DNA from 3 places in the Janthinobacterium sp. EB271-G4-3-2 genome. Region 1 is predicted to be linked to each of the others. Evidence: predicted binding sites of a transcription regulator. Region 1 holds the regulator's gene; each other region holds the start of a gene.
The links. Region 1 encodes sigma-54, which starts transcription at its own class of promoters, with help from an activator protein. Its sites were predicted from a motif close to TGGCANGNAANCTGCTTT; they were not measured.

Region 1 (10,514 bases):
CACGACGTCAAGGTCATGTTTTTGACGGCCACCACGCATTCGCTGGTGGCGCGCTTCTCGGAAACGCGGCGCAGCCATCCGCTGTCGCACGAATTGCGTCCGAACCAGAATCCGGCCAGCCGGCGCACCCTGATCGAGTGCATTTCGGAAGAGCGCGAACGCCTGTCGGCCATCGAGCAGCTGGGCCACGTGATCGACACGTCGGAGCTGAGCGCCAACAAATTGCGCGCCTGGATCAAGGATATCGTCGCCTCCGAACGCGCGCCGCTGACCCTGTTCTTCGAATCGTTCGCCTTCAAGCTGGGCGTGCCGCTGGACGCCGATTTCGTCTTCGACGTGCGGGCCTTGCCGAACCCGTATTACGACCTGGCGCTGCGCCCGCTCGACGGCCGCGACGCGCCTGTGATCGCCTTCCTTGACGCGCAGCCGAGCGCGCTGGAACTGCTGGCCGACATCCGCGCCTTCATCGAGAAATGGCTGCCGTCATTCAAGTCCGACAACCGCAGCTACCTGACGGTGGCCCTCGGTTGCACGGGCGGCCAGCACCGCTCCGTGTACATGGCGGAACGGCTGGCGCAATACTTCGGCCCGAATGAACGGGTGGTGCTGCGCCACCGCGAACGTAGCTAGTTAATTCAGGTGGCGCAGCGGATGCGCTGACGCCGGCCAGACGGGGGCGAAGAAGCGCGCCACCATGGCCGCGTCGACCCCGTCCAGGCTGGCAGGCTGCCAGCGCGGCGCATTGTCCTTGTCGACCACCAGCGCGCGCACGCCCTCGAGCACTTCGCCATGCTCGAAATTGTGGCCCACCACCGTGCGCTCCATGCGCAGGCAATCGGCCACGCCCAAGTGAGCCCCCCGCTGCAGCAATTCCAGAGTTACCGACATCATCAAGGGCGAGCGCAGGCGCATGGCCGCCAGGGCCTTGCCGGCGAATGCGCTGTCGTCCTGCGCCAGCGAGGCCATGATGGCCGCCACGGAGCCGGCGCCGAAATGGCGGTCCAGCGCCGCGCGCGCCGCCGCCAGCGAGGAGACGCCGGCCTGTGCCTGGAATGGCGCCGCCAGCGCCTTGATGGCCACCGGCAAGGCCTCGCCCGGCGTCGACTCGAACAGGGCCAGCAGCGCCCCCATCTGCGCCTCGGGCAGGTAGACATCGGCCAGGTCCATGTACAGGGCGTCGGCCGCGCTGATCGTCAAGCCCGTCAAGCCCAGGTACAGGCCCAGCTGGCCGGCCAGGCGGGACAGGAAATAGCTGCCGCCCACATCGGGAAACAAACCAATATTGACTTCAGGCATGGCCATGCGCGTGCGGCCCGTGACGATGCGCAAGCGGTTGCCGGGCCCGGCTTGCGCCACGCCCATGCCGCCGCCCATCACCACGCCATCCATCACGGCGATATACGGTTTCGGATAGAAATGAATCACATGATTTAACGCGTATTCTTCCGTAAAGAAATCTTCCAGCAAGGCGCTGCCGCCTTGCGGCGTGGCCAGGCCGGCATCGTAAAAGAAACGGATGTCGCCGCCGGCGCACAGGGCTTTCTCGCTGCTCGAGCGGATCACCACGGCGTCCACCTGCGGATCGTCGCGCCAGGCCAGCAGGGCCGCGCTCAGGGCGCGCACCATCTCCAGCGACAGGGAATTCAAGGCCTTCGGACGGTCGAGCACGATATGCCCCGTGCGGTTGCGGATGGAAGTCTGGACGAAGTCGCTCATGGCAGGCGTGAAAGAAGTGAAAGTACAAACATTCTAGCGCCTGCGCGGGGAACATTGCGTTCAAAAGGTACGGGCGCAAAAAAGGGCGCAATGTGCGCCCTTAGTTGATCACAACCGGTTGAAAGTCGCGGGCCGCTTAGGCGGGGGCGAATTCTTCTTCCGAGCTGTCTGGCAGATGCTTGATCGCCTCTTTACCGTGCCCTTGCACTTTGGTTTTGTATTTCATCACTTGCCTATCGAGCTTGTCGATCAGGGCATCGATCGCGGCATACAGGTCTTGTGCCAGGCTTTCCACATAGACAGTTTTGCCACTTAAACGCAGGTTGACTTCGGCCTTTTGACGTTTTTCTTTCTCTTTGAGGTTATCCACGGTCAGAATCACGGCGATATCGATAACTTGATCGAAATGACGTTTCACGCGCTCCAGCTTCGTTTGTACGTATTCACGGATGGCTGGTGTCACTTCGAGATGATGTCCGCTGATGGTGAGATTCATACACACTCCTAAAGATGATCGGGTTCGTGCGGTCCATCCTATCCGGCCCGCAGAGGAACCGAAAAAAACTTACAAACACTTACGCAGGCTCACTGGCGGAATTTTCAACGCTTCCCGGTATTTGGCAACAGTACGTCGCGCAATCACCATGCCTTGTTCCCCCAGCATGTCCGCAATCTTACTGTCGGATAAAGGATTTTTAGGGTCTTCTGCTCCTGTCAGTTGCACGATCAATGCCCGTATCGCCGTCGATGACGCTTCGCCCCCCGCTTCGGTGGCGACGTGGCTACCAAAGAAATATTTCAACTCGAACATGCCGTGCGGGGTCAGCATGTACTTTTGAGTTGTTACCCGCGAGATAGTACTCTCGTGTAAACCCAGTGTATCAGCTATTTCACGGAGCACAAGGGGGCGCATGGCAACGGCTCCGTGCGAGAAAAAGTTCTTTTGTCTTTCTACTATCGCCTGTGCCACGCGCAGGATCGTGTCGAAACGCTGGCGCATATTCTTGATCAGCCACTTGGCTTCCTGCAACTGTGCGCCCATGGCGCCCTCGCCCTTGCCCTGCTTGAGCAAGTTGGCATACATGGCATTGACGCGCAGGCGCGGCATGACGTCGTTGTTCAGGGTCACTTGCCAGCCATTGCGCGCGCGCTTGACGACGACGTCGGGCACCACGTAATCGGACACGTCCGAGGCGAATACGGCGCCCGGATGCGGATTGCACTGGCGAATCACCGTCTGTGCTTCGCGCAGGTCTTCATCGTCGCAGTCGAGGGCTTTTTTCAGCTTGTTGAAATCGCGCTGGGCAAACCAGGCCAGGTGCTTTTCCACGATGACGAGGGCCATGCGCCGCGTCACCATGGCAATGTGCGGCAAGCGCTTGATTTGCAGCGCCAGGCATTCGGACGCATTGCGCGCGCCCACGCCGGGCGGATCGAAACTTTGCAGCAGCGACAAGGCCGTGCGCATCTCGTCGGCATCGATTTCCAGCTCTTCCGGCAGACGCGCCAGGATGTCGTCGAGCGTCTCTTCCAGGTAGCCATTGTCGTCGAGCGCGTCGATGATCAGCTCGACCAGCGCGCGGTCGCGCAACTCGAGCACCGTCACGCGCATCTGCTCCATCAGGTGTTCGCGCAAGGTGCAGTGATGGGCTTCGAGTTGCGGGCGCGAATCTTCGTCGTCGGGCGCCTTGCCCCGGCTCGCCTCGCTCCAGTCGCTGTCGCCGCCGTCCGCGGCGGCCGGGCCCTCGCCCGCCTCGCCGTCAAAGGTTTCCGCTTCGGCCGGCGTGGCAGGCGCCTCCTGGCCTGGCGGCTGGGGCGGCGCTTCGGCCGGCGCGGCCGTGGAACTCAAGGCCCCGTCGGACAGCAGGCGCAGCGAACGGTCGAGCGGGTCATCGAGGCGCTCGAGCAAGGGATTGTCCGTCAGCAGTTGCTCGAGCTCCTGGTGCAATTCCAGGGTCGACAATTGCAACAGGCGTATCGATTGCTGCAACTGCGGCGTCAGTGCCAGGTGCTGCGAAGTGCGCAGCTGCAATGATTGTTTCATTGGCTTACATGCGGAAGTGTTCGCCCAGATAGACCCGGCGTACCGACTCGTTCGCGATGATGTCGTCGGGGCGTCCCGACGCCAGTACCGAGCCCTGGTTGATGATGTAGGCACGGTCGCAAATACCCAGCGTCTCGCGCACATTATGATCGGTGATCAGCACGCCGATATTGCGCTCCTTCAAGAAGCGCACGATGCGCTGGATCTCGATCACGGCGATCGGATCGACGCCGGCGAACGGTTCGTCGAGCAGCACGAAACGGGGATCGGTGGCCAGCGCGCGGGCGATTTCCACGCGGCGGCGCTCGCCGCCCGACAGGGACAGGGCCTGGTTCTCGCGCAACTTTTCAATCTGCAAATCGGCCAGCAGTTTATCCAGGCGCTCCTCGATCTCGGCCTTCTTCAAAGGACGGCCTTCGACGGTCTGGATTTCCAGCACGGCGCGGATATTGTCTTCCACCGTCAGCTTGCGGAAGACGGACGCTTCCTGCGGCAGATAGGACAAGCCCATCTGCGCGCGGCGGTGGATCGGCAGGCTGGAAATGTCCACGCCGCTGATGTCGATGCTGCCGCCGTCCGACGGCACCAGGCCGACGATCATGTAGAACGAGGTGGTCTTGCCGGCGCCGTTCGGACCCAGCAAACCCACCACTTCGCCGCATTCGACTTGCAGCGAGACATCATGCACGACTTGCCGCTTGCCATAGGTTTTTTGCAGACCGCGAACGATCAGGGTGCTGCCGCAACGAGTATTGTCCATTATTTCTTTCCTGGCGCAGGCGTGGCCGGCGCTTTCTCCGCTTGGGGCGCCTTGGTCTTCGGCTGGATCACCATGCGCACGCTGCCGCCATCGGAGGTGCTGGTGCCGCTGTCGGAATTTTCCATCTTGAATACTTCCTGGCGGCTGTCATACGAGATGAAGGCGCCATTGGCCACGTCGGTCACTTTCGTGCCTTCCAGGCGCGTCAGCTTGGCCTTGGAAAACAGTTTCACCACTTCCGTCTTGTTGTCGTATTCCACGCGCTCCGCCTCGCCTTCGACCCACAGGTCGCCCGCGCCGTCGCGCTTCTGGCGGAAGGTGGCCAGCTTGCCGGGATCGGCCCAGAAGGTGATGAACTGGTAGCCTTGCGGGTCTTCCGTGATCAGGGCCCGGCCCGCCTTCATGGTCAGGGTGCCCTTGACCAGCACGACGTCGCCCGTCAGGGTACGCACTTGCTTGACGTCATCGACGTGGCCGCTACGTGCCGTGATGACGGCTTCCTTCTCGGAATCGGCCTTCTCGGCATGCGCCACGCCCATGATGGCCAGCGAAAATACGGTCAACAGCAAGATATTCTTCATAGTAGGGTTTCCTTGTTTCATTCTGTCATTGTGCCGCCGCGGCCGGGCGCGGTTTCGGCGGGAGGACCATGCGCAGCGCATTCTGCACTTCCACCACGCCGGTGGCGTTATTGGCCTTCATGCCGATGCCATTGAGGCGCGAGGTGCCCGTCAGGATATCGACAGGCACGTCCGTTTCCATTCTTTCCTCGTCCGGAAACACCGTCAGCGCCTCCGTCCTGACCGTCAGGTTCTGCGCCTTCGGACTGGCCGCGCGGTCGATCACGACCTTGCGGTGCAGTTGCAGCCGGGTATTGTCCTGGTCGATATGCGCCAGTTCCGCATTCATGTTCAACGGCGGCATGCCGGGCGTGAGCTTGCGCACGAAGGGCTGGTCGATATCGGACGAATCGTCCAGCGGATAATGCGTGAGCTTGTTGCCCGACACGATATAGCTGGGCTTACCCGTCAGATCCATGCGCACCAGACTGAAATTGGTGATGAAATAGTCGGGCTCATCCAGATGCTTGCTGGCCTTGATATCCTGGCTATTCTTGTTCATCACTTCGAGCAGCCAAAAGCTGGCCAGCGCGACAACAACCGCGCCCAGCAGGGTAAAAATCGTGCGCCAGCGATGGGCGCCTCCTGGCTTACGCATAGGGTTTCACTCTTTCAAAGATCACTGGCGGCAAGGTACGCCTCACTCCAGGAACGGCGCCATGACGCGCGCATAGTTGTCCTGGGCGCGCAGCAGGAATTCGCAGATTTCGCGCACCGCGCCGCGGCCGCCGCCGGCCTGCGTCACATGGTGCGCCAGGTCCTGCGCTTCCGGACGCCCGCCCGGCACGCTGACGGCAAAGCCCACGCGTTTCAGGATGGGCGCATCGATGACGTCGTCGCCGATATAGCCGCATTGTTCTTCCGTCAAGCCCGTCAGCGCCAGCAGTTCGCGAAACGGCGTCAGCTTGTCGTGGCCGCCCTGGTGCACATGGGTAATGCCCAGGTCTTGCGCGCGGCGCGCCGTAATGGCCGAGCGGCGCGCGCTGATGATGGCCGTCTGCACGCCCGATTCCTGCAGCAGCTTGATGCCCAGGCCATCATACACATTAAACGTTTTCATCATCTCGCCATCGGGGCCGAAATGCAGGCTGCCGTCGGTGAGCACGCCATCGACGTCAAAGATCATCAGTTTGACCTTGGCCGCGCGCGCCAGGTTGTCCGCTACGCTGTCCATCAGATCACCTTCGCTTGCGTCAGATCATGGATATGCAGGGCGCCCACCAGCTTGCCGTCGGCATCGACGACCAGCATCTGGTTGATGCGGAACTGCTCCATCACGGCCACGGCATCGACGGCTAGGCGTTCGGGAGCGATGCTGCGCGGCTGCGCATGCATGACGTCGCGGATCGCCACTTGCGTGAAATCCTGCACGCGCTCGAACATGCGGCGCAAGTCGCCATCCGTAAACACGCCCACGGGGCGGTTGTCCGCATCGACGATGGCCGTCATGCCCATGCCCTTCTTCGTCATTTCTTCCAGCGCCTGCAGCAGGGATGCCTCTACCGGCACTTTCGGCACCCGTTCGCCGCTGCGCATGACGTCATGCACGTGCGTGAGCAGGCGGCGGCCCAGGGCGCCGCCAGGGTGCGAGCGGGCGAAATCTTCTTCCTTGAAGCCACGCAAGTCGAGCAAGGCCACGGCGATGGCGTCGCCCAGGGCCAGGGTGACGGTGGTGCTGGCCGTCGGCGCCAGGTTCAGCGGACAGGCTTCTTTCTCAACAGAAATATCCAGGTGCACGTCGGCCAGCTGGGCCAGGCTGGAATTCGGTTTGCCCGTCATGGAAATCAGTACGCCGCCCATGCGCTTGACGACGGGCATGATGGCCATCAGTTCGGATGATTCGCCCGAATACGATATGGCAATAAAGGCATCGTCCGAGGTAACCATGCCCAGGTCGCCATGGGCCGCTTCGGCCGGATGCACGAACAGGGCCGGCGTGCCGGTGGAAGCGAGGGTGGCGGCAATCTTGCGCGCGATATGGCCGGACTTGCCGATGCCGGAGACGACGACTCTTCCTTTGCATTGCAGCAACAGCGCCACGGCGCGGCCCACGCTGTCGTCCGTGGCCAGGCGCGCGTGCAGCGCAACGATGGCGTCGGACTCGATCTGCAAGGTGGTGCGGGCCAGCGCGACAGCGCGCTCGGTCGTCGCTTGCATGTCAATTCGATCAAAAGCTTTCAGCATTGTTTTTTCATGGGTTACACTCATGCCCAAAGTATAAACGAATTAGGAAAGCAAAAAACTTGCCAGTCACAACAAACAACGATTTCCATTGACCGTACCGGGCAACCCATGTTTTCCTCGCTTGAACTGACCCTGATGTTACTCGGCAGCGCCGTGCTGGGCGTGGTCGCTTTCAGAATGTTGCATTTGCCGCCCATGCTGGGCTACCTGGCCGTTGGCATCGTCATCGGTCCCCACGCGCTGGGCCTGGCGGCGGAAAACGAAGCCAGCCACACTTTGGCCGAGTTCGGCGTCGTCTTCCTGATGTTTTCCATCGGGCTCGAGTTTTCTCTGCCCAAATTCCTCGCCATGCGGCGCATCGTCTTCGGCCTTGGCATGGCGCAGGTGGTCACCACCATCATCGCCACCGTCGTCTTCGGCTGGTTCGTCGGGCGCTACCTGTCCGCGTACATCCACCTGAGCTGGCAAGCCGCGTTCGCCCTGGGCGGCGCGCTGGCCATGTCGTCGACGGCCATCGTCTCGAAAATGCTCACGGAGCGGCTCGAGCTCGAAAGCGAACACGGGCGCAAGATCATCGGCATTTTGCTGTTCCAGGATCTGGCCGTCGTGCCGCTGCTGATCCTGATCCCCGCCCTCACGCGCGATTCGGACAATCTGGCCGAAACCCTGGCCTGGGCCGGCGGCAAGGCCCTGGTCGTACTGATCTTGCTGCTGTTCATCGGCCAGAAGATGGTGCGCGGCTGGCTGACCATCGTCGCCAAGCGCCGCTCGCAAGAATTGTTCATGCTCAACCTGCTGCTGATCACCTTGGGCGCGGCGTGGATCACGGAACGGGCCGGGCTGTCGCTGGCCCTGGGCGCGTTTGTTGCCGGCATGCTCATTTCCGAGACGGAATTCAAGCACCAGGTGGAAGAGGATATCAAGCCCTTCCGCGACGTACTGCTGGGCCTGTTCTTCATCACCGTCGGCATGCTGCTCAATATCCGCGTGGTGCTCGATAACTGGTGGCTGGTGCTGCTCTTGCTGTGCGGCCCCGTGCTGCTGAAATTTGCCCTGATCGCGGGCCTGGCGCGGCTGTTCGGGTCCAGCAACGGCGTGGCCCTGCGCACGGGACTGGGGCTGGCGCAGGCGGGCGAGTTCGGCTTCGTGCTGCTGAACCTGGCTGGCGGCATCAAGCTGATGGACCCGTTCGTCGTGCAGGTGGTGCTGGCCTCGATGGTGCTGTCGATGCTGGTGGCGCCCTTCCTCATCGCCAAGTCGGACGCCATCGTCATGAAACTGGCGGCCAACGACTGGATGATGCAGTCGCTGGCGCTGACCAGGATCGCCACGCGTACCATGGCATCGCAGAAACACGTGCTGATCGCCGGCTTCGGGCGCAGCGGGCAAAGCCTGGCCACCCTGCTGGCGGAAGAAAAAATCGAATACCACGCGCTGGACCTGGACCCGGAACGGGTGCAGGAAGCGCAGCTGGCCGGCGCCAACGTGTCGTATGGCGACGCGGGCCGGCGCGAAAGCCTGGTGGCGGCCGGCATCTACCGGGCCAGCGCCGTCGTGATCACGTATGCCAACACGCCTTCGGCACTGAAGTTATTGCACCTGCTGAACGAAATGGCGCCGACCTTGCCCGTCATCGTGCGCAGCCACGACGATACCGACCTCGACCAGTTGAAGAAGGCGGGCGCGGCCGAAGTGGTACCGGAATTGATGGAAGGCAGCCTGATGCTCGCTTCGCATGCCTTGATCATGATGGGCGTGCCCTTGCGCCGCGTGGTGCACCGGGTGCAGGCGGCGCGCGAGGAACGCTATGCCTCGCTGCGCGGCTATTTCCACGGTTCCAGCGACGCGGGCGACGATGCCGAGCTCGAACGCTTGCATACGGTTACCGTCAGCGAAGACGCGCATTGCGTGGGACTGCCCTTGAGTGCGGTCGACGTGGCCGGCTGCGGCGCGTTTGTGACGGCCATTCGCCGCGGCCGCGGCCGCGTAGACGTTACGCCCGAGACGCAGCTGGCCAGCGGCGACGTGGTGGTGCTGCGCGGCACGGCCGACGCCGTGGCCAAAGCCGAGACCTTGCTGTTGAAATAATCAGCCGATCTTGATCAACTGCGCTGCGCCGACCAGCTGACGACCTTGTTACGTCCATCGGCCTTGGCCTGGTACAGGGCCTGGTCGGCGTGCGCCACCAGTTGCTGCGCCACCGTTTCAATCGGCAGCAGCGCCGCGTCCGCTTCCAGGCTGGCCACGCCGATCGACACGCTGACCCACGCCTGCGCGCTGCCCGGCAAGTCGAACATGGTGCCGGCGATGCTGGCGCGGATGCGTTCGGCAACGAAGGTCGCGCTGTCGAGGTCGGCATCGATCAGCAGCACGACGAATTCCTCGCCGCCGAAGCGGCCCAGCGCATCGGAGCGGCGCAATTCCGTGCGGATGCGCGTGGCCACTTCGCGCAGCACTTCATCGCCGCCCTGGTGGCCATGCGTGTCATTGACCAGCTTGAAATGGTCGATGTCGATATACATGCATGAAATACAATAATTCTGGCGCCGCGCGCGGGCGATCTCTTCCAGCAAGCGGCGGTCGATATAGCGCCGGTTGTAGACACCCGTCAGGGAATCGGTCAAGCCGATGTATTTGAGCATTTCATTGCTGATCACGTTTTCCAGGCAAATGGCGATGATGGACGCCATGTGCTTGATGAAATCCGTGCCCAGCGCGGGCGTAAAGCGCGTCACGTCGCTGCTGGCCAGGTTCAGGCTGCCAATCAGGCGCTTGTTGCGCAGCAAGGGCACCAGCGCCACGCTGCGCAGCGCGTCGATCTGCGGAAAACGCGGGCCATGCACGGCCGCATCGAAGGCACCGAGCAGCGGCGATGGCGGCAAGGCCGCTTCGCCCTCGGCCACGGGCTTTGGTGCGGCAAAACCCAGCTCCGCCACGGCATGCACGAACAGCAACTGCGGGAAGGCGCTGAAATCGACACCGAGCTTTTCCATCACCAGCACGATATCGTCATCCTCGTCGAGCAGGCTCAAAGTGACACCGTCGAGGTCGGAAATCACGGGCAAGGTGCGGAAGATGGTGCCGATCAATTCAGGAAACGTGGACGCGCTGACGATTTCCAGGTCGAACGCCTGGTGGCGGCACATGATGTCATGGTTGCGCTCGGCCTGTTCCAGCAGGAAAGCCATGC
Region 2 (10,514 bases), on a different contig from region 1:
GTCGATCGCGGCCATGCTGATGCTGGGCGAAGACAATGGTAAATACCGCGACGACGTGCGCATCTTTGATACGGCCGCGGAAGCCTTGCAGCAATTGCAGGCAGGCAAGCTCGACGCCGTGCTGGCCAACCGTTCGGAAATCGAATCGGTGCTGAAAAGCGATCCTGCTTTCCCCTTGAGCGAAGTGGCGTTCGCCCGCTTGCCGCGTGCCGGCTGGGCCGTGGGCCTGGCCGTCAGCAAGCAACAGCTCGACGTGGCCAAGTTGCTGCTGGCAGCCATGAACGAGATGGCGGCCAGCGGCGAACTGAAAGCAATCTTTGAGAAGTACGGCGTGAAGGAAGCGCGGCCCTGAAGTAGCTTGCTCTGGTTTAAAAGCCCGCGCATCGGAAGAGGCGCGGGCTTTTTAGTTTTAGAAACTATATTGGGCGCTGACACCCAGCAGCCAATTGCGTCCTGGCGCCGCTTCATAGTAGCGTTTGTTGCTGTCGCCGACGATGACGGAGCCCACGTAGGTCTTGTCGAAAAGATTGTTCAGGCGGGCAAATTCTTTGAAGCGCCAGTTCCCCACGTTTTGTTTGGCGTTGAAGCGCGCATTGAACACCGTGTAGCCGGGCGCCGGTTTTTCGATGTTGCTGTCTTCCGCGTAGACCTGGTTGCTGGCCACGCTTTCCAGCGCCGCGCCAAAGCGGTCGAGCGTATCTTTCCACGCCAGTTCCGCGAACAGGTTGGCGCTGGGCACGCCAGGCAAACGGCTGCCTTCGCGCACGCTGCCAAACGCCTGGTCATACACGGCGTGCAGGCTGGTCAGTGCTACTTTTGCCGTGAAACCATATGGCAAGTTTGAGTCCAGCGACACTTCCATACCCTGGCGCAAGGTTTTACCTGCATTGCGATAGCTGGTGCGCCCGCCGCTGGACTTGTCGACCACCAATTCGTCGTTGGTCTTGATCTGGAACACGGCCGCGTTTACGTGGGTGTTGCTGGCGATTCTGGCCTTGATGCCTGCTTCTAGGTTGGTGCTGGTGGCCGGTTTCAGCTGGTAATTGAAGCCGCCACCCGTGCCCGAGTAAAACAGTTCATTCAGGGTAGGCGCCTCAAAACCGCGCGCGGCGCTGGCGTAGACGTTGACGTTCGGCGTCAGTTTATACAGCAGACCCAGCACCGGTGTCGTGTGGCTGAACTCCAAGCTGCCGCTGTCGTTGCCATTGCTGAGATAGTGGTCGTTGACCGACACTTTCATCTTGCTGTAGCGCACACCTGCGCTGAGCAGCCACGGTCCGCTTTGCCACTCCATCTGGAGATACGGATCGAGGCTGGAGACGACGTCCTGCTCGGCGCGGCGCAGCTTGCCTTTCACGCCAAACGTGTTGCCGATGTAATTTTCATAGCCAGTGCGGTCATCGCTGGAACGGCCGTAATCGATGCCGATGGTGGTGCTCAGCTTGCCGCCTGCCAGCTGGTTCACGTGCAGCCAGTTGGTGTCGATGCCGTAGAACTCACGCTGGAAGTCGACCACGCCACCTGAATGGCTGGGCGGTGCCTGGAATCCTTTGGTAAAAGCCTGGTACTGGATCACGTCGCGGTTGCCGCCATACACCATCACATGCAGGCGGTCGTCGCCGAATGATTGCTCGAAGGTGGCGCCGATTTGCTGGTGGTCGATACTCTTGCGCGTGTTGTAGCGCTCGGCCAAGGTGCGCTTCGGGTTTTGCGTGTCGCTCGCATCGGTTTCGCCGGCGCGCGGGTCGCGGGCAAACGTGGCCCAGGTGGCGCCCAGCGGATCTTGTGTGTTGCCTTGATGCAGGCTGTTGGCAACGATGGTCAGCTTGCTGTCCGCCGTCGGCTTGACGATGATCTTGCCGAAGGCTTGTTCGCGCGTGGCGGCGCTGTGGTCGCGGAAGCCGTCCGTGCGGAAGCGGGAGCCGTCGAGCACGTAGCCGATGCCGCCTGCCTGGCCTTGCGCCGTCAAGTCCACTTTGTTGGTGCCGTAGCTGCCGCCGATCACGTTCAGTTCGACGGACGGAGGATTTTGCCCATCCTTGGAAAACAGCTGGATCACGCCGCCCGAGTGGTTGCCGTAGATGGCAGAAAACGGTCCGCGCAGCACTTCGATGCGCTCGGCAGTATCGAGGTTGAAGGTGGCGGCCTGGCCTTGGCCGTCCGGCATGCTGGCAGGAATGCCATCGCTGATCAGTTTGACGCCGCGCACGCCGAACGCCGAGCGTGCGCCGAAGCCGCGCGACGAGATCTGCAAGTCTTGCGCATAGTTCTGACGGTTTTGCACGACCAGGCCCGGCACGGCGGCCAGCGCTTCTGACGCGTTGACGCGGATTTGGCCATCCTGGATGCGGGCGCTGTCGACGACGTCGATCGAGGCCGGTACTTCCTGGCTGGGGTGGGCGATGCGGCTGCCGCTGACGACCACCGTATCCATCAGTTGCCCGTTGGCCGGGGCCGCTGCCTCGGCGGCAAAGACGTGGGGGGCGAGGGTAGCGCTGCCGGCGACAAACAGGCTGGCGATGGTGTTCAGGCGGAAACGGTGCTGCATGCGGATTCTCCAATGTGAATAAAAGCCTGCTTTGGTCGCGTGCGCGGCGCAGGTCTGCATAGTTGTATCAAGCAATATGCCTGCCATGTCTCCATTGGTGGGCTGAAATTATACGCGTGTCAGTGGCACGGCGTTTGCATACAGCAATTATCAGATGCGCCGATGCCGCGCGCTTTTCCTGTGTTTTGCCATCGAAAGGTGATTATGCCCAACTTCTTCCCGCGCTTGCGCCAGGTGTGCTGGCTGCTGCCTGCGCTCGCCTGCAGCGCCCTCCAGGCCGCTCCATTTGCTTATGTTCCCAATGAAAAATCTGGCACCTTGAGCGTGATCGACACGGCGACCGACCAGGTGGTGCGCCAGATTGCAGCCGGCAAGCGTCCGCGCGGCATCGCCGCCGACCCCACCGGGCGGCAGTTGTTTGTCACGGACGCCGCCAGTAGCGCCTTGCTGCTGATCGATAACGCTGGCGGCACGCCCGTGCGCACGGTGGCGCTGGGCAAGTCCCCAGAAGGTGTCAGCGCCTCGCAAGATGGTAGTCACGTGGCCGTGGCCGTCGAGGAAAACAATAGCGTGGCCTTGCTCGATGGCCATACCGGTACCTTGCTCGCCGATATCAAGGTACAGGGACGCAACCCGGAACATGCCGTCTTCAGCCCCGATGGGCGCTGGCTGCTGGTCAGCGCGGAAGAGGCCGAACAAGTCGATGTCATCGATGTGGCGCAGCGCCGCCAGGTGGCGTCCGTCGCCGTAGGATTGCGTCCGCGCGGCATCGGCTTCAGTCCGGACTCGGGCCGCGCCTACGTGGCGTGCGAATTGGTCAATGCCGTCTACGTCATCGACATGGCCGCGCGCAAGGCCATTGCCACCATTCCCGCTGGTAAGAATGCGAATGGCATCGTGGTCCATCCGGGTGGCAAGCAGGTGTATGTCTCGAATGGTATCGATGGCACGGTGATGGTGATCGACACGGCCAGCAACGAGGTCACGGCCACTATTCCCGTCGGCAAGCGCCCATGGAACATGGCCATCACGCCCGATGGCGCCAAGCTGTATGTGGCCAATGGCCGCTCGAACAGCGTTTCCGTCATCGACACGGCCAGCGCGCGCAAGGTGGCCGATATTGCTGTAGGGGAATTGCCATGGGGTGTGGTGATTCGTTGATTCCTTGGTGGGACAGAGCAGGTGTTCCAGTCTGGTACACCTGTTCCATTGTGCAGCGGCGCAGAGGAGATGCCGCAGGGCTGGCCCGGATTGGAACAGGATGACGCCGCCTTGTTCAAAACGCAAACAGACCCACGCCTTTCACCCAAGCCCGGTGCATGTGCTGAAAAGTGCACTGGTATTGATGTTACGCCCTTGTAACAGGGGTAAAAGCGGCTAAGTTTGTAGTGGGATGGCGAGCTGGCACGGCATTTGCGGAAGACTCCGTGTACTCACCCCATCTGTACCAGGACGTTTGATTTTAATTACAGCAATTCCATTCTAATTAACCCGATAGAGGACGACATGAATCTCGCAGACATCAGCAAGCTGGGCGTAGCCAATCCCTTCAAACAACGCTATGACAATTACATCGGCGGCAAATTCGTTGCCCCGGTAAAAGGTGAATACTTTCCTAACATCACGCCAATCACGGGCTTGCCATTTTGCGAAATCGCCCGTTCCACGGCGGAAGACGTCGAGCTGGCCTTGGACGCGGCCCATGCCGCCAAGGATGCCTGGGGCAAGACTTCGCCTGCCGAGCGCGCCAATATCCTGAACCGCATCGCCGACCGCATCGAACAGAACCTGAGCCTGATCGCCACGGCGGAAACCATCGACAACGGCAAGCCGATCCGCGAAACGATGAATGCCGACATTCCGCTGGCCATAGACCATTTCCGTTACTTTGCCGGCTGCATCCGCGCGCAGGAAGGTTCCGTCGCGCAAATCGATGCGGAAACCTATGCCTACCACTACCACGAGCCACTGGGCGTCGTGGGCCAGATCATCCCGTGGAATTTCCCGATTTTGATGGCCGTATGGAAACTGGCGCCGGCCCTGGCCGCCGGCAATTGCGTCGTGCTCAAACCGGCCGAGCAGACGCCGGCGTCCATTATGGTGTTGATCGAGCTGATCGGCGATTTGCTGCCGCCGGGCGTGCTGAACATCATCAACGGTTTCGGACTGGAAGCGGGCAAGCCGCTGGCCTCGAGCAAGCGCATCGCCAAGATCGCCTTCACGGGCGAAACGGGCACGGGCCGCTTGATCATGGGCTATGCCGCGCAAAACCTGATTCCCGTCACCCTGGAGCTGGGCGGCAAGTCGCCGAACATCTTCTTTGAAGACGTGATGGATGCCGACGATGAGTATTTCGACAAGTGCCTGGAAGGTTTTGCCATGTTCGCGCTGAACCAGGGCGAAGTGTGCACCTGCCCGTCGCGCGTGCTGATCCAGGAATCGATCTACGAAAAATTCATCGAACGCGCCCTGAAGCGCGTGGCCGCCATCAAGCAGGGCAACCCGCTCGATTCGTCCACCATGATCGGCGCGCAGGCGTCGCAGGAGCAGCTGGAGAAAATCCTGTCTTACCTTGACATCGGCCGTCAGGAAGGCGCTGAAGTGCTCGCCGGCGGCGAGCGCAACACGCAGGCGGGCGACCTGGAAGGCGGCTACTACGTGCGTCCGACCGTGTTCAAGGGCAACAACAAGATGCGCATCTTCCAGGAAGAGATTTTCGGGCCCGTCGTATCCGTCACCACTTTCAAGGATGAGGCCGACGCGCTGGCGATTGCCAACGATACCCTGTACGGCCTGGGCGCCGGCTTGTGGACGCGCGACGGTTCGCGCGCCTTCCGCATGGGACGCGCCATCCAGGCGGGCCGCGTGTGGACCAATTGCTACCACCTGTATCCGGCCCACGCCGCGTTCGGCGGCTACAAGCAATCTGGTATCGGCCGCGAAAACCACAAGATGATGCTCGATCACTACCAGCAAACGAAGAACTTGCTGGTGAGCTATAGCCCGAAAGCGCTGGGCTTCTTCTAAACCGGTACACGCGCCGCGCCTGTCTTCGGGCGCGGCGCGCAGAAAGGGATGCCATGAGTGCAGCAATTGCCCGGGTGGTCGCTACCGATGCGGCGCTGGAAATGATGGACAAGTTGCGCCAGCGTCACGGCCCGCTGATGTTTTTCCAGTCGGGCGGTTGCTGCGACGGCAGCGCGCCCATGTGCTATGCGCTGGGCGAGTTCGATGTCAGCGATACCGACATCTATCTCGGCAATTTGAATGGCACACCGTTCTACATGGGACTCGAGCAATTCGAGTACTGGGAGCATACCCAGTTGATTATCGATGTGGTTGATGGCAATGGCGGCATGTTTTCACTCGACAACGGCACGGGCAAGCGCTTTTTGACGCGCTCGCGCCTGTTCAGCGATGAAGAGTGCGCCTTGCTGCATGCCCAGCCGCATGAACACCGCAAGACTTGATACACACATACTAATAAAACAGAGGGAGATGATTGTGCAGAAAAACATCATGGGGATACTCATCGGTTTGAGTTTGGCATCGCTGGCCCAGGCGGCCGACGTGGGCAATGTCACCAATGCCATGCTCGACAGCACGGCGAAGAATCCGGCCAGCGTCCTGTCGTTCGGCATGGGCACGCAGGGCCAGCGCTATTCGCCGTTGACGCAGATCAATGACAAGACCGTGGCCAAGCTGGTGCCGGCCTGGTCGTTCTCGTTTGGCGGCGAAAAACAGCGTGGCCAGGAATCGCAGCCGCTGATTCACAACGGCAAGATGTTCGTTACGGCATCGTATTCGCGCATCTTTGCCGTCGACTTGAAAACGGGCGCCAAGCTGTGGAAATATGAGCATCGCTTGCCGGACGGCATCATGCCCTGCTGCGACGTGGTCAACCGCGGTGCGGCCCTGTACGGCAACCTGGTGATTTTCGGCACGCTCGACGCCTACCTCGTGGCGCTGGACCAGAACACGGGCAAGATCGTCTGGAAAGAGAAAGTCGACGATTATGCGGCTGGCTATTCGATGACGGCCGCGCCGCTGATCGCCGAAGGCTTGCTGCTGACGGGCGTGTCGGGGGGCGAATTCGGCATCGTCGGCCGGGTCGAAGCGCGTAACCCGATGACGGGCGACCTCGTGTGGAGCCGTCCGACGGTAGAGGGCCATATGGGCCACCGCTACGACAAAGATGGCAAGGCCATCGATAACGGCGTGTCAGGCACCGCGAACAAGACCTGGCCCGGCGACCTGTGGAAAACGGGCGGTGCCTCGACGTGGATGGGCGGCACCTACGATCCGCAAACCAAGCTTGCCTACTTTGGCACGGGCAACCCGGCGCCATGGAACAGCCACTTGCGCCCCGGCGACAATCTGTACTCGTCGTCCACCGTGGCGCTGGACGTGAAAACGGGTCAGATCAAGTGGGCGTATCAAAATACGCCGAACGATGCCTGGGATTTCGACGGCGCCAACGAATTCGTCACCTTCGACATGGATGGCAAGCGCTACGGCGGCAAGGCCGACCGCAACGGTTTCTTTTATGTGATCGACGCCAACACGGGCAAGCTGCAGAACGCCTTTCCGTTTGTGAAGAAAATCACCTGGGCCAGCAGCATCGACCTGAAGACGGGCCGGCCGAACTTCATCGCCGCCGGCCGCCCCGGCGACCCGACCAAGGGAGAAGAGGGCAAAAAGGGCACGACCGTGTTTGCCGCACCGGCTTTCCTCGGCGCCAAAAACCAGATGCCGATGGCGTACTCGCCGCAAACCAAGCTGTTCTATGTGCCGGCGAACGAATGGGGCATGGATATCTGGAACGAGCCGATCAGCTATAAGAAGGGCGGCGCCTTCCTCGGCGCCGGTTTCACCATCAAGCCCTTGTTTGACGACTACATCGGCGCCATGCGCGCCGTCGATCCGAAGACGGGCAAGATCGTCTGGGAAATCAAGAACAACGCGCCGCTGTGGGGCGGCGTGATGAGTACGGCCGGCAACCTGGTGTTCTACGGCACGCCGGAAGGCTTCCTGAAAGCCGTCGATGCGAAGACGGGCAAGGAGCTGTGGAAATTCCAGACGGGCTCGGGCGTCGTGGCGCCGCCCGTCACCTGGCAGGATGGCGACACGCAATATGTGGCCGTCGTATCCGGCTGGGGCGGCGCCGTGCCGCTGTGGGGCGGCGAAGTGGCGAAGAAGGTCAATTTCCTGGAACAGGGCGGTTCCGTGTGGGTCTTCAAGCTGGCGTCGAAGTAACGGGGTGAAGCGCCCGGGCCACACGGATGGGTGTCTCCCTGTCCGCCGGGTGTTTTCTTTTTGCTGACGGCCCAGGCCGTCAGTTTTTTGTTTACCTGGATGGCCGATACGCATACTTGCGGTCAAAAAATGAACACCGTCAGTGGCGATTGATCCGCCGCTGCACACGTTCAATACGCTTTTTCTCTTTCTTCCTCTGGACCGCTCTGGGCACGCTTATTGCCAAAGCTTGAGGTACATCAATCACTGGTGTGCACACTAAAAACAGAGAAGAAAGAGGAGAAGAAATGAACACATGGATCAAGCTGGGGAGCCTCGGTGTCATGACAATCGCAGTGGTGGGCCAGGCGCAAGCCGTCGATATCAAGGCTGGCGACTGGACCGTGTCGGTGGGTGGCATCGTCAACGCCTATTACACGCAAGTATCGTGTTCGGGCGATGCGGTGGGCGGGCTGGCGCTGGGCGGCCAGGCGCTCGGTTGCGGCGGCGAAAAGGACCGCACCACCATCGGCAACGGCTTGCTGCCCAACGGCTTGATCACCTCGGCGAGCTCGCGGCTGGGCGAGTACGACGTGAAAGCCTTGATCGGCATCTACAACTCGACGGCCACGGACAGCGCCATCAGCCAGAACAGCGTGGTCGACGTGCGCCAGGCTTTCTTCACGTTTGGTAATGAGCAGATGGGCACGTTCAAGCTGGGCCGCGACTACGGCATCTTCGGCGCGAACGCAATCCTGTCCGACATGACCTTGCTGGGCTCGGGCGCGCCGGTGCAGGCGACGCAGCGGGGCCGCGTGACCCTGGGCCATATCGGCGCCGGCTATACCTATTTGGGCAACTATGGCCAGATCATGTATAGCTCGCCGAAGTCGGGCGGCATTGGCGTCGATGTGGCGCTGGTCAGTCCCGTCTCCGATACGCCCATCGTGGCAGGCTCGACCTATTCTTCGAAGTCGAGTCCGCAAGTGCAGGCGCAGCTGACGTATGCGCAGGAAGGCTTGAAAGCCTGGCTCGGCGTGAAGTCGCAAAAATTCACCTCGAAAACGCCGGGTGTCGATGACTTGACCATGCGCGGCGTGGAAGTGGGCGGCTCGTACCAGATGGGCCCGGCTGGCGTACTGGTCAACTTCCAGGGTGGCAAGGGGCTGGGCATCTTGTCCGATGCGGACCAGGGCGATACCAAGTCGAAGAACTGGCTGTTGCAAGGCACGTATAAAACGACGGACAAGCTGAAGCTGGGCTTGTCATACGGCATCAGCAAGAACGACGACAACACGGCCGGCACGGGCGGCTTGCAGTCGAACGCCAACCTGACCCTGGGCGCGTACTACTCGCTCAACAGCGCGATCACCCTGGTGGGCGAGCTGGGCCAGACGCGTTCGAAAGGTTTTGCCGGCGGCGAAGCGAAGATGAATGGCGTGTCCCTGGGCGGCATTATTTTCTTCTAACTCAACAACGCGGCGCCTTGCGACAGGGCGCCGCACGGAGCACCATGCATGCGGATAATGCGCTTGTTCATAGCTTGCTGGCTATTCCTGTTTATCCTGGGGCAGGCGTGGGCTGGTGTGCTCACCAAGGCCGAACTGGCGCGGCGCTTTCCTGCCCCCATCGTCGTGGGCGGCAAGGAAACCGATTTGCCCGTCTGGCCCTTGTTCCGCCAAAACGCCACGGCGACCGAACTGGTCGGCTACGTTTTTGAATCGCTGGACCTGGCGCCCATTCCCGGCTTTTCCGGCGTGCCCGTCAATCTGCTGATCGCCATCGATCCGAAAGGCAGTTTTCTCGACGTCGCCGTGCTGTCGCAGCACGAGCCCGTGTTTCTTGACGGCCTCGGTGAAGCGCCCCTGTTTCAGTTCGTCAAACAGTACCAGGGCTTGTCGCTGAAACAGAATATCGCCATCGATGCCAGGGCGAAACGCGCGCCGGACGCCACGCATGCCGATATCGATGGCGTGTCGAAGGCCACGGCTTCCGTGCGCATCATCAACCAGAGCGTGCTGGCCTCGGCCTTGAAAGTATCGCGCAAAAAACTCGGCTTCGCGCAAGGCCGCGACCCCGACCAGATCGCCCGCATCCGCATGGACGTGTTCGAGAAACGCAGCGTGGCGCAGATGCTCGAACAGGGCTTGATCCAGCATGTGCGCTTGAGCAACAAGGACGTGGAAGCCTTGTTTGCGGGGAGTCCCGGTGCCGGACTCGAACCGGAAGCCGCGCGCGATCCGGACGGCGTGTTCATCGACCTGTACCTGGCGTATGTATCCGTTCCCACGGTGGGGCGCAATTTGTTGACGGAAGGCAGCTGGAACAAATTGCGCAACCGGCTTGACGAAGGCGACCACGCCATCCTTATCATGTCGCACGGGCGCTACAGCGTGCTGGGCGACGATTTCGTGCGCGGCACCGTCCCCGACCGGCTGTTGCTGAAGCAGGATGGCTTGCCCATCGACATGCGCGACCTGGACATGGAGTTGAGCTTGTCCGATACGGCGTCACTGCCGACGGAAAATATCGCCGCACTGCGCATCATCAGCCAGGCGGGGCTCGATGCGGCCAGCCCGCTGGCGTTCACGCTGCCGATCACGCGCAACAAAGGCATCGTGTATCCGGAGCGCATTGCCCGCAACGTCGATGTCAGCTACCGTCTGCCGGCCGATTTTTATACGGCGCCGCAAGGCGACGATGCCACGTGGCGCGGCACGTGGAAGAACCG
Region 3 (10,514 bases), on a different contig from region 1:
ATCCGTCCATCATCGCCGCTCTGACCGAATCGGGCTACACCGCGCCAACCGCGGTACAGTCGCAAGCGATTCCAGCCGCGATCGAAGGCCGTGACCTGCTGGTCTCGTCGCAAACCGGTTCGGGCAAGACCGCAGCTTTCATGCTGCCGTCGCTGCACAAACTGGCCAGCGCCGAACAAAGCGCCGCCGGCAAAACGCCAAACCAGGAAATGCAAGCATCGCGCGCCCGCGGCGAGCGTCCACGTTTCAAAGCTGCCCAGCCAAAAATGCTGGTGCTGACGCCAACGCGCGAACTGGCCCTGCAAGTGACCACCAACACCGACAAGTACAGCACCGGCATCCGCCGCATCAAGGCTGTGTCGATTCTGGGCGGCATGCCTTACCCTAAACAGATGCAATTGCTGGCCAAGAATCCTGAGATTCTGGTCGCCACCCCTGGCCGTCTGATCGACCACATGGACTCGGGCAAGATCGACTTCTCGCAACTGGAAATCCTGGTGCTGGACGAAGCCGACCGCATGCTGGACATGGGTTTCATCGACGACATCGAAAAAATCGTGGAAGCGACGCCGGAAGGCCGTCAAACCATGCTGTTCTCGGCAACGCTGGACGGCGTCGTTGGCAACATGGCCCGCCGCATCACGAAGAACCCGCTGGTCATCCAAGTGGCAAGCTCGAGCAACAAGCATGAAAACATCACCCAGCGCGTCCACTTCGTCGACGATCTGTCGCACAAGAATCGCCTGCTGGACCACCTGCTGCGCGACGAATCGCTGGACCAGGCTGTTGTGTTCACCGCCACCAAGCGTGACGCCGACACCATCGCCGACCGTCTGAACATCGCCGGGTTCTCGGCTGCCGCCTTGCACGGCGACATGCATCAAGGCGCGCGTAACCGCACCCTGGACGGCATGCGCCGCGGCCAGGTCAAAGTGCTGGTTGCCACCGACGTTGCCGCCCGCGGTATCGACGTGCCAACGATCACCCACGTGTTCAACTACGATCTGCCGAAGTTCCCTGAAGACTACGTCCACCGCATCGGCCGTACCGGCCGCGCTGGCCGCAATGGCCTGGCCATCTCGCTGGTGAACCACGCTGAAGGCATGAACGTCAAGCGCATCGAACGCTTCACCAAGCAGTTGATCCCGGTCAATGTCATCGAAGGTTTCGAACCGAAGAAAACGGCTTCGGCACCACGTTCGAGCGCCCGCCCAGGCGGCTGGAAACCAGGCGACAACCGTGGCGGCGCGAAGCCAGGACAACGCACGTTCAGCAAGCCGGGCGCACCACGCAAGGACGGCGCCCCTAGCACTGGCGGCGGCTACAAGGGCTCCAACCCGCGCAGCACCGACGGCGCACGCCGCAGCTACGGCGACCGTTAATCACGATTAGCCGCTGCAAATTGCAGTACGATAAAAAGCCACCAGAGTGATCTGGTGGCTTTTTTTTGCCCGTCGATTTGCCAGCCGCACCGGCTGACTGCCTTCTCGGGAAAGATTTCCTATCATAAAAAATGAAAGTACTTTCAGATAAAAAACATAAAGACGTCGAATAATCACATACGTTACTCAAGATCAAACTTCACCGACATTTTCAGAATATAGTCACATCAGGGAATGCAGATAACGATAAATTCAATAATGCAGCCAAGACTGGAAATTTCCGCCATGAATTCCAATCCTGTACCGGAAAGCAACACCACCGATCCGGAGGATAAATCCTCGATCGAGTCGAAAATACATGCAATGGATCTTCGGATGAATCGCCTCGAAAATCCGGAACACGGAAGATTTGAAATAATTCAAAAAAGAACAAGCTTCCTGGCCTTACTCATTGGCATACTTTTAAGTGCAATTTCTCTTTTTGACATATTCTGGAGCCAGCCACGCAATGAACTTTTCAGGGATATGGAAGAATTCAACAAATCCGTGAATGCCGTGTCAAATCTGCGCCAGAACATGATCCAGATTCAATATCAATCAAACAATCCCCAAATGCTGATGGCGATGAATTCCATGGTATCTCCACAGGTACTGGCAAACATACAATATGCCACGGCATTGCTACCGCGCCTCGGCGACCATGCGGGAATTCCCCAACTATTGGTATTGATATCGGAAGCGTTGAATATTTATGACTGGAAAAGTGCCACGACCCTGGTTGAACGGGCCGTCGCCATCAAGGATGCGGTGCCCTCGATGCAGTCGGAAGCAAGACGATACAAGGCGCGATTGATGTTTTCGACCGGAAAAATACACGAAGGACGGGCTGCTTTTCAGGATTCCCTGAATGTACTGCGCGGCGAATCTGCGTTCGGCATTAATGGCGCGAGAGCCTACATTATCGCGGATTGGGCGATTTCCGAATTTGCCATGGGAGACTGCAATTCCGGGAACGAACGGATCGGACAATTCATTCAGCTCTTGCAAGACCCGGAAATTCTACCGCTCCCCCGTTTGGGATTGATTTCCACACTAAAAAATCAGCTTGAGCAGATCCAGTCAAGAAAGAAAAGGTGCGCCTTCCCCAAAGAACTGGAAGATGCAAGCTAACCGCTGATGTCAAAATCACTGCGCCAAAATTATCCGCGCCATACAATTGAAGCATCGCCACTGAAAATGAAAACTTTAACAGTATCTCTGTCGCTTATTGTGTTGGCCGCAATCCTCGGCCCGCCAGTCGCCGCGCAAGTCATCCTTCAACCCATGGGGGTTGCCCCCATCATTGCCGGGCAAACCCTGACATGCGGCGGCGCGGTTTCTTATGTGGCCGCCATCCCGGATATTGCAATGGCACGGCCAGGCGTATTATTATTCCGCCCTGATTTTTTCTACCTTCCGCCTTTTATACAATGGTATGTCTATACGCATGAATGTGCGCATCAATATGTAGGCAGCAACGAAAGGGCCGCAGATTGTTGGGCAATACAACTGGGAAGAGATCAGGGATTTTTGCCGCCGCAAGCCATTCATCAAATATGCGCCTTCACATTCCCCAACCCGGGCGACTGGACGCATTTGCCAGGCCCCATACGTTGCGCAGAAATGCAAATGTGCTACGCACGTGGCCAATAAGCGGCTGCGGCCATCGATATCGCTACACAACTATTTCTTCGACACTTTCTGGCGCGACAGCTTGCGCAGCTTGGCCTGCTCGAAGCGCGCGTGCTGTTCCGGTGTCTCGAGCACCAGCGGCGGCACGGCCACCGGCTTGCGGTTGGCGTCGACGGCCACCATCGTGAAGTAGCAGCTGTTGGCATGGCGCACCAGGCGCTGCTGGATGTTTTCCGTTACCACGCGAATACCCACTTCCATCGACGTCGTACCCGTGTAATTGATCGAGGCGAGGAACGTCACCAGCTCGCCCACGTGAATAGGCTGCAGGAACATCACCTGGTCCACCGACAAGGTCACCACATAGCTGCCCGAATAGCGGCTGGCGCAGGCGTAGGCGACGCTGTCGAGGTATTTCAGGATGGTGCCGCCGTGCACGTTGCCGGAAAAGTTGGCCATATCGGGCGTCATCAGGACCGTCATCGTCAGTTCGTGGGCCGACCAGTTCATCGCGCTGTCCAAAGTGTTCTCCAAGGGGGAAATTAAAAGTGAGGGAAGATGTGAAAACCGGCCCCAGGGGCCGGTTGTGAGCCTTACAGGCCCAGGGTGTCGATGTCGGCCAGCGATTCGCGGCCCTTGTCGGAAATGTCGTGGCCTTCGCCTTCGGCGCGCGCCACGATGTGGGCTTTCTTGCCCAGAAAATACGCCACGTCCGTATCGAGCTTGGTCAGCGGATCGGTGGCGACAGCGCGCAAACCCATGATGCAGCGGCGCAGGAACAGCAGTTGTTGTGCTTTCTCGGTGATGGACAGACGGCCGTCGCGTGCATAGCTGAGCAGCTTCAGACCCGACAGGCGCTTGGCATTGCGGGCAACGCAAGCACTGGGGCGCTCGGTCTTGATGCCGCGTGCAACTTGCTCCAGCGCGTCATATTCATCGGTTGTTAATTTCTCGTTCTTCATTACTTTTCCATAAAAGGCCAGGTGTTCGGCCCCCATGGTACGCGCCCCGCTGCGCATCGGCAACAGGCAACGTGAATCTACTGCCGACCGCCATGCGGCCAGGCGGCGGAAACACGGGCGCAACGACCGTTATTTGTAGCTGCGCAGCAGCAGCCATGCCAGGCCGCAACCAGCCACGGCGCCCGCCAGGGCCAGCGCCACGAGGTGTTTGCTGGTGATCACGGGCCGCCGGCCCAGATAGATTTTGTTATGCAAGGAATTGCCCACGATGGTCTCCTGTACAAGAATTTTTATGATGTCTCATTATAAGAACAGAATCGTGACGGCCGCATGACACTCAGCAGTTGGAGCTTGATTTGTATCCACAAGGCAACATTTTTGCGCATTTTTGTTGTTTAAATGGCGTGCCTCTGGCGAGGCCCGCGCCTTCCATTTCCGCTTGGAAATAAACATCGCGCGCGCCTGCCCACCGCTACCCATGGCGCGGCGCCACGGTCCGAGAACCGCTCAATGCATTTTCACGGGCGGTGGCGGCGGCGTTGGTTCCTCGACCGGCACGGGGTCGATGTGCGGCGGCGGTTCCGGCGGCGGCTTGAGGGGATCGCCTTCCGGCGGTGGCGGCATATCGGGTTCGGGCGTGCTGTGCGCACGCAGCGGGGCAAGATGAAATTGTGGCTGCATGGTGGCCTCCTTTACCCCACTGTAGCCGATGCAGCCAAATCCTGGCGCCCGCCATTGGCCGGCGGCGGGGAACTAAACGGCGTGGCGCCACTCCAACTTTGCAGGCATCCTCTCCAGCACGAGTGCAAGCGATCTCCATGGCGCGCAAGAAAATCCTCTTTATGGCCGAGGCAGTGACCCTGGCCCATGTTGGCCGCCCCCTGAGTCTGGCCCAAGGCCTGGACGAGGCAAAATACGAGGTGCATTTTGCCTGCGCCGATGGGTATGACTTTTGTTTCAAGCAAGCCCCCTTCCGCCGCTGGCGTATCGACAGTATTTCATCGCTGCAATTTCTGCAGGCGCTGGCGCACGGCAAGCCCGTGTATACGGAAAGCACCTTGCACGCGTATGTCGAAGACGACTTGCGCCTGCTCAATGCCGTCCAGCCCGACCTTGTAATCGGCGACTTCCGCCTGTCGCTGTCGGTCAGCGCGCGCCTGCAGCGCATCCCCTACATTACCGTCAGCAACGCCTACTGGAGTCCCTGGGTGCGCCAGCACTACACGGTGCCCAACCTGCCCCTGACGGGCGTGCTACCCATCTGGCTGGCCGATCCCCTGTTCCGCCTGATCCGCCCGCTGGCCTTCGCTTCGCACGCCGTGCCCCTGAACCGCGTGCGCCGCCGCCATGGCTTGCCATCGCTGGGCAGCGACCTGCGACGCATCTATACGGATGCCGACCGCACCTTGTACGCGGATATTCCGCAACTGTTCCCGCCGCACGGCATGCCGTCCACGCACGACTACCTGGGCCCCGTCATCTGGGCGCCGCCGCTCGACTTGCCGGACTGGTGGCAGCGCCCGGAACTGAGCAGCGGACGGCCCATCATCTATGTCACCCTGGGCAGTTCCGGCCAAGGGCAATTGCTGCCGCGCGTGCTGCGCGCGCTGGCGCCCCTGCCCGTCACCGTACTGGCGGCCACGGCCGGCACGATCCGCGTCGATGCCGTGCCGCCGAATGCCTATGTCGCGCCCTTTCTGCCGGGCGACGCTGCCGCCCGGCGCGCCAGCCTGGTGATCTGCAACGGCGGCAGCCCCACCAGCCAGCAAGCGCTGACGGCAGGCGTGCCCGTCATCGGCATCGCCGGCAACCTCGACCAATTTCTCAACATGCACGGCATCGTGGGCACCGGCGCCGGCCTGCTGCTGCGCGCCGACCGCTTCCAGGAAACCGCTTTGCGCCATGCCGCCACGCGCATGCTCGACGATGGCCGGGCCAGGCTGGCGGCGCGCCAGCTGGCCACGGCCATGCGCGACTATGTGCCAAGGCAACGCTTGCTGCCCCATATCCACGCCCTGCTGGGCTCGTTGCCGCAGGATGGCCAGCCTTGAAAAGCTGGCGTCGGTTTTTCTTACAGCGCATCCGGCAAAGCTTGCACCGCGTCAATAAAAGCACGCCAAGTCGTTGATTTCAAAAGAACCTCATGCGTTGGCATGGAAGTCGCTAGGTACTGGCCATGAGCACCTGCCGACAGGTCTCAGGCAAGACTTCCAGACTCACTCAACCATGAGGTGAATGACATGAAACTTTCTAAACTGAAACTGCTCCCGGCCGCAGCGGCATTGGCCATGCTGTGCGCGGCCGGTAGCGCACAAGCGGGCGCCTACGGCTATTCGTACAACAACATCTTCGGCCTGGTGATCGCCGTGCCGACGGGCCAGATCACGGTGGCCAACAGCACCACCATCTCGCGCAGCACGGCCACCCTGAATGGCGTGAGCGTCATCAATGGCGGCGCCGGCTCGCTCGACGCGCCGCGCGCCAACGTCGGCCCCGTCATCAAGGGCGAAAACGACTTCACGCAACAAGGTCCCATCGGCACCTTTTCGCGCGGCGATGCGCAGATCGTCAGCACGCAGTTCCCGTCGTTCCCGCCCGGCTCCACCTCCACCCAGGCCGTCAACGTGGCCGAAGCCCACCTTGACGGACCTGCCGGCACGGCCGATGCGTCCGGGCGCAACGGCTCGACGACGGGCTTCTCGGTCGATTTCATCGTCGGCTCGCCCACGGCAACCTTGAGCTTCGACTTCCTGGCATCGCCCTTCATGCAGGTCTTCCTGCAAAGCACGGTCGGGCAGCTGTCCACGGCCACGGCCAACCTGGTCGTCACCTTCACCATCACGGACGCGGCCGGCGCGACGGTATTCAACTGGACGCCAGACGGCGTGATCGGCTCGGGCATCTTCGGCGGCACGGAAAACGCCGACGGCGCCAACCTGAACACCAGCCTGGCGACCAATTTCCTCACGCGCGGCAACCTGTTCACCTACGACCCTTCCGGCTGCGGCACGCCCACGGGCACCGGCGTGGGTACGGCGTGCGGCAGCAACTTCAGCTCCGTCAGCAATGCTTTAACGGCCGGCAACTACACCTTGACCTTGAATGCGGTGGAAAGCGTGGACCTGGTGAAACAGGCGGTGCCGGAACCTGGCACTCTGGCACTGCTGGGCCTGGGCCTGGCTGGCCTGGGCTACGCCCGCCGCCGCAAAGTTACCGTCTGAACCAGGCAACAGGGGGGATTCACAGGCGAGGGAGTCTCCTCGCCTTTTTTTATGCGGCAAGCCTGTCGGTTTTCCTTACAACGCGGCCGACCGGCAGATGAGGATTTTCATGACTATATTTTCTTGTACCCGCTTGCCAACGGCCCTGCTGGCCTTGCTGTTACTGGCCGGCAGCGGCACTGCCAGCGCCGCCGCCTATGGCTATTCCTACACCAGCGTCTTTGGCCTGGTCATCAGCAACCCCACCGGTTCCACCACCTTGATCAGCAATATCGACGTGTCGCGCACCACCGCCACGCTCAATGGCAGCAGCGTCATCCACGGCGGCAGCAACGAGATCGACGCGCCGCAAGCGACACGCGGCGCCGTCACCAAGGGACAAAACGATTTTACGCAGCAAGGCATGGGCAACGCCGCGTATGCGCGCGGCGAGGCGCAAATCATCACTTCGCAAATTCCCCCGTTCCCGCCGGGCTCGACCAGCACGCATACCGTGAATGCGGCAGAAACCTTCCTCACGGGCGGCGGCAGCGCCGACGCCTCGGGACGCAACGGTTCCAGCACGGCCCTGGCCATCAATTTCGTCGTCGGCCAACCGGGCGCAACCCTGGCCTTCAGCTTCCAGGCCCTGCCCTTCATGCAGCTGTACCTCGATGCGCTGGCCGGCACGGGCTCGGCGGCCACGACGAATATGGCGATGACGTTCAGCATCATCGATGACAATGGCCAGATCGTCTTCAACTGGGCGCCCGACGGCAACCTGGGCTCCGGCATCCTGGGCGGCACCGAACTGGCCGACGCCGCCAACCTCAATACGGGCTACGCGCAAACGCCGCTGACCAGCGGCAGCGTGTTCACCTACGACCCCAGCGGCTGCGGCGCGCCCACGGGCACGGGCACCGGCAAGACGTGCGGCGGGCAATACGGCGCCGTCACGGACAATCTGGTGGCGGGCAACTACACCCTCGTGTTGAACATGCTGAACAGTTCCGAACTGGCCTACGTGCCAGGCGTCACGCCAGTCGCGCTGCCCGGCACCTTGCCGCTGCTGGCGGCGGGCCTGGCGGCGCTGGCTTGCCTGGCGCCACGGCGCCGGCGCTGATGCCGACGCCGTGGCGCGCACGGCGTCACGCGCGCTACTGCCCCGTTGTGGGCGCCACCAGCAAGTCTTGCAGCGGACGGCGCAAGGAGCGCGCACTGGCCGCCGGCCCCGCGCCGATGCGCCCGAGGAACACGGCCCGCTCGACCGCCGCCGCCCCCAGCGCGGCCTGGCATTGCACGGCCAGTTCCTGCGCCATTTCCTGCATGCCATCGGTGCGCGAAAAGGTGCGCCGCTCGCGCACATAGCGGGCAAAGATCAGCGGCGTCAGTTCCGGCTGCAATTGCAGTCCCAGTTGCGTGGCCGTGAGCCAGAAGCGCTGCATGGCGCGGCCGGCCGCCACGTAATCGTCGATATGGCGCGGCGGCGCATCGGCCAGCAGCACGAAATGCGCGGCACAATACAGGCCCGGCAGCAAGTCCATCTGCAGCCGCGGGGCAATGGTGCCGCCCAGCCAGGTATTGAAAAAATCCACGCGGCGCCAGCTGTGCATGACCCAGCGCATCAGGCGCGCCGTCATCGCGTCGACGCCGAGCGCCTGCTCCGGGATGCGGTCGCTGCTGAAGCGCGCCCCCCATTCGATCACGTCGCGGTGCACCTTGTGCGCTTCGGGCATGGTCAGGCGCAGCTTCGCATTGTCGAACATCAGCCGCGCGCAGGCCAGGCGCGCGCGCCCGCCTTCGAACCACTGCACGCCGTAGCCGGGCGGCAAGCTGGCCGCCAGCGCCGCCTTTTCGCTGGCGCGCAGGCTGCGCGTGCTGAGCCGCCGCCGCTGCACGCTGCGCTGCGGCAGGAACGCCGCCAGCGGATCGGCTTGCATGCCAGGGCTGTCGATCAGGTGCACATCGAAGGTGGGCAGGGTATCGGGCATGGACAAACGCCGGCGCGCTTCCATGCGCAAGCCATGGCTGCTGGCCGCCAGCGCCATGCTTTCGAGCAAGGCGCCCAGCGATAGCTGGCTGGGATGGCCGTCGAGGTCGTACACGCAGTGGCTGCGCGTATCGAAGCCATGCACGACCACGTGCCGCGGGTCCACGACTTCAAAGCGCCACGGCTGCGTGTTGTCGCCGCTGGGCGCCCAGCGCGCCTGGTCGAGGATGCTTTCCAGCACGGGATCGTTCAACAGTGCTTGCGCCATTTATGCCCCCTGCGCGGCGCGTCGCCGCTTGATGATGGCCATCGTCAGGCGCTGCAGCGGATGACGGTTGCCGCCGGGACGCCAGGTATGCACGAGCTTGTTGCGATAGGCGTCGAAATGCACGCCGTGTGGCGCCGCCATCACCTTGCCGCGTTTCAACAAAATTTTCAAGGCTTCCGTGGCGGCCGCGCCCGCGCACAGCTGGCAGCCCATGATGGTCGACGGCCCGCGCCGCTCCTTCAGGTTGATGGCGGACGGGTCGACCAGGTAAGGACCGTGCAAGCCGGCCGGCGCCAGCCCGACGAGAAAGCGCAATGCCTTCTCTTCTTCGGGCAAGTCGCCCCAGCCAAAATACTCTTCGAACGTCATGCCGCCCGGCATGAAGCTGAGCACGGCCGTGCCCATGCCCAGCGGCGCGGCCGTGATGGCGGGAATGCCCAGGCGGGCGCAGGTGGCGAAAGTGGCCTGGCGCGCGGGAAAGGCGAAGAAATCCAGGCCGTCCACGTACAGGTCGACACCGGCAAAGAACTCGGCCAGGTTGCTGTCGTGTATGCCGTCGGGGAACTGCTTGATGTCGAGTTCGGGATTGATGTCGCGCGCCATCTGCGCCAGCACGGCCACCTTGGGCTGGCCCAGGGTGGACACCATGGCGCCGGCCTGGCGATTGAAGTTGGCGATATCGAAGGTGTCGAAATCGGCGATATGGAAAGCGCCGATACCCAGCCGCGCCAGGGTCAGCAAGTGCACGCCGCCGACGCCGCCCATGCCGGCGATGGCCACGCGCTTGCCGCGCAAGCTGTCTTGCTCCGCCTGCGTGACCCAGCCCAGGTTGCGGGCAAATGCCGCGTGATAGGAAAAACCATCTGTCATGCTTACCTCTACTATGCGTCCGCTAAGGACCAAGAAGAGTTCGACAGATGGTCAGGCGATAAGTTCCCGTTATGACGAAAACTTAGCGGGCCAGCCGGCGCTGGGCCGCCTGCGCCGGGCGTGGCGCCCCTGCCACTGCGCCCACCTTGAACACGCTGACGATCTGCGCCA

Region 2: a site for sigma-54 is predicted at 3,951-3,968, ahead of adh (aldehyde dehydrogenase). Genes of this name have one in related genera too.
Region 3: a site for sigma-54 is predicted at 6,165-6,182, ahead of IGS55_RS15630 (EDSAP-1 family PEP-CTERM protein). Genes of this name have one in related genera too.

The regions. Positions count from the first base shown of each region.
Region 1 is NZ_JACYMG010000008.1:184,814-195,327, forward strand. Features, by position in the region: gene rapZ (RNase adapter RapZ) at 1-630, shown strand, start outside; gene IGS55_RS18035 (enoyl-CoA hydratase/isomerase family protein) at 631-1,716, opposite strand; gene hpf (ribosome hibernation-promoting factor, HPF/YfiA family) at 1,853-2,212, opposite strand; gene IGS55_RS18045 (RNA polymerase factor sigma-54) at 2,282-3,760, opposite strand; gene lptB (LPS export ABC transporter ATP-binding protein) at 3,765-4,520, opposite strand; gene lptA (lipopolysaccharide transport periplasmic protein LptA) at 4,520-5,101, opposite strand; gene lptC (LPS export ABC transporter periplasmic protein LptC) at 5,127-5,738, opposite strand; gene IGS55_RS18065 (KdsC family phosphatase) at 5,781-6,314, opposite strand; gene IGS55_RS18070 (KpsF/GutQ family sugar-phosphate isomerase) at 6,314-7,348, opposite strand; gene IGS55_RS18075 (monovalent cation:proton antiporter family protein) at 7,433-9,412, shown strand; gene IGS55_RS18080 (GGDEF domain-containing protein) at 9,427-10,514, opposite strand, start outside.
Region 2 is NZ_JACYMG010000023.1:1,267-11,780, forward strand. Features, by position in the region: gene IGS55_RS27620 (substrate-binding periplasmic protein) at 1-352, shown strand, start outside; gene IGS55_RS27625 (TonB-dependent receptor family protein) at 410-2,548, opposite strand; gene IGS55_RS27630 (beta-propeller fold lactonase family protein) at 2,753-3,709, shown strand; gene adh (aldehyde dehydrogenase) at 4,055-5,575, shown strand; gene IGS55_RS27640 (DUF779 domain-containing protein) at 5,629-6,018, shown strand; gene IGS55_RS27645 (PQQ-dependent methanol/ethanol family dehydrogenase) at 6,068-7,804, shown strand; gene IGS55_RS27650 (porin) at 8,092-9,252, shown strand; gene IGS55_RS27655 (4Fe-4S binding protein) at 9,310-10,514, shown strand, end outside.
Region 3 is NZ_JACYMG010000006.1:345,592-356,105, forward strand. Features, by position in the region: gene IGS55_RS15590 (DEAD/DEAH box helicase) at 1-1,382, shown strand, start outside; gene IGS55_RS15595 (hypothetical protein) at 1,668-2,552, shown strand; gene IGS55_RS15600 (hypothetical protein) at 2,559-3,074, shown strand; gene IGS55_RS15605 (acyl-CoA thioesterase) at 3,105-3,563, opposite strand; gene IGS55_RS15610 (hypothetical protein) at 3,647-4,015, opposite strand; gene IGS55_RS15615 (hypothetical protein) at 4,145-4,282, opposite strand; gene IGS55_RS15620 (hypothetical protein) at 4,523-4,696, opposite strand; gene IGS55_RS15625 (glycosyltransferase) at 4,834-6,066, shown strand; gene IGS55_RS15630 (EDSAP-1 family PEP-CTERM protein) at 6,256-7,236, shown strand; gene IGS55_RS15635 (EDSAP-1 family PEP-CTERM protein) at 7,346-8,338, shown strand; gene IGS55_RS15640 (nitroreductase family protein) at 8,373-9,473, opposite strand; gene IGS55_RS15645 (ThiF family adenylyltransferase) at 9,474-10,343, opposite strand; gene IGS55_RS15650 (methyl-accepting chemotaxis protein) at 10,426-10,514, opposite strand, start outside.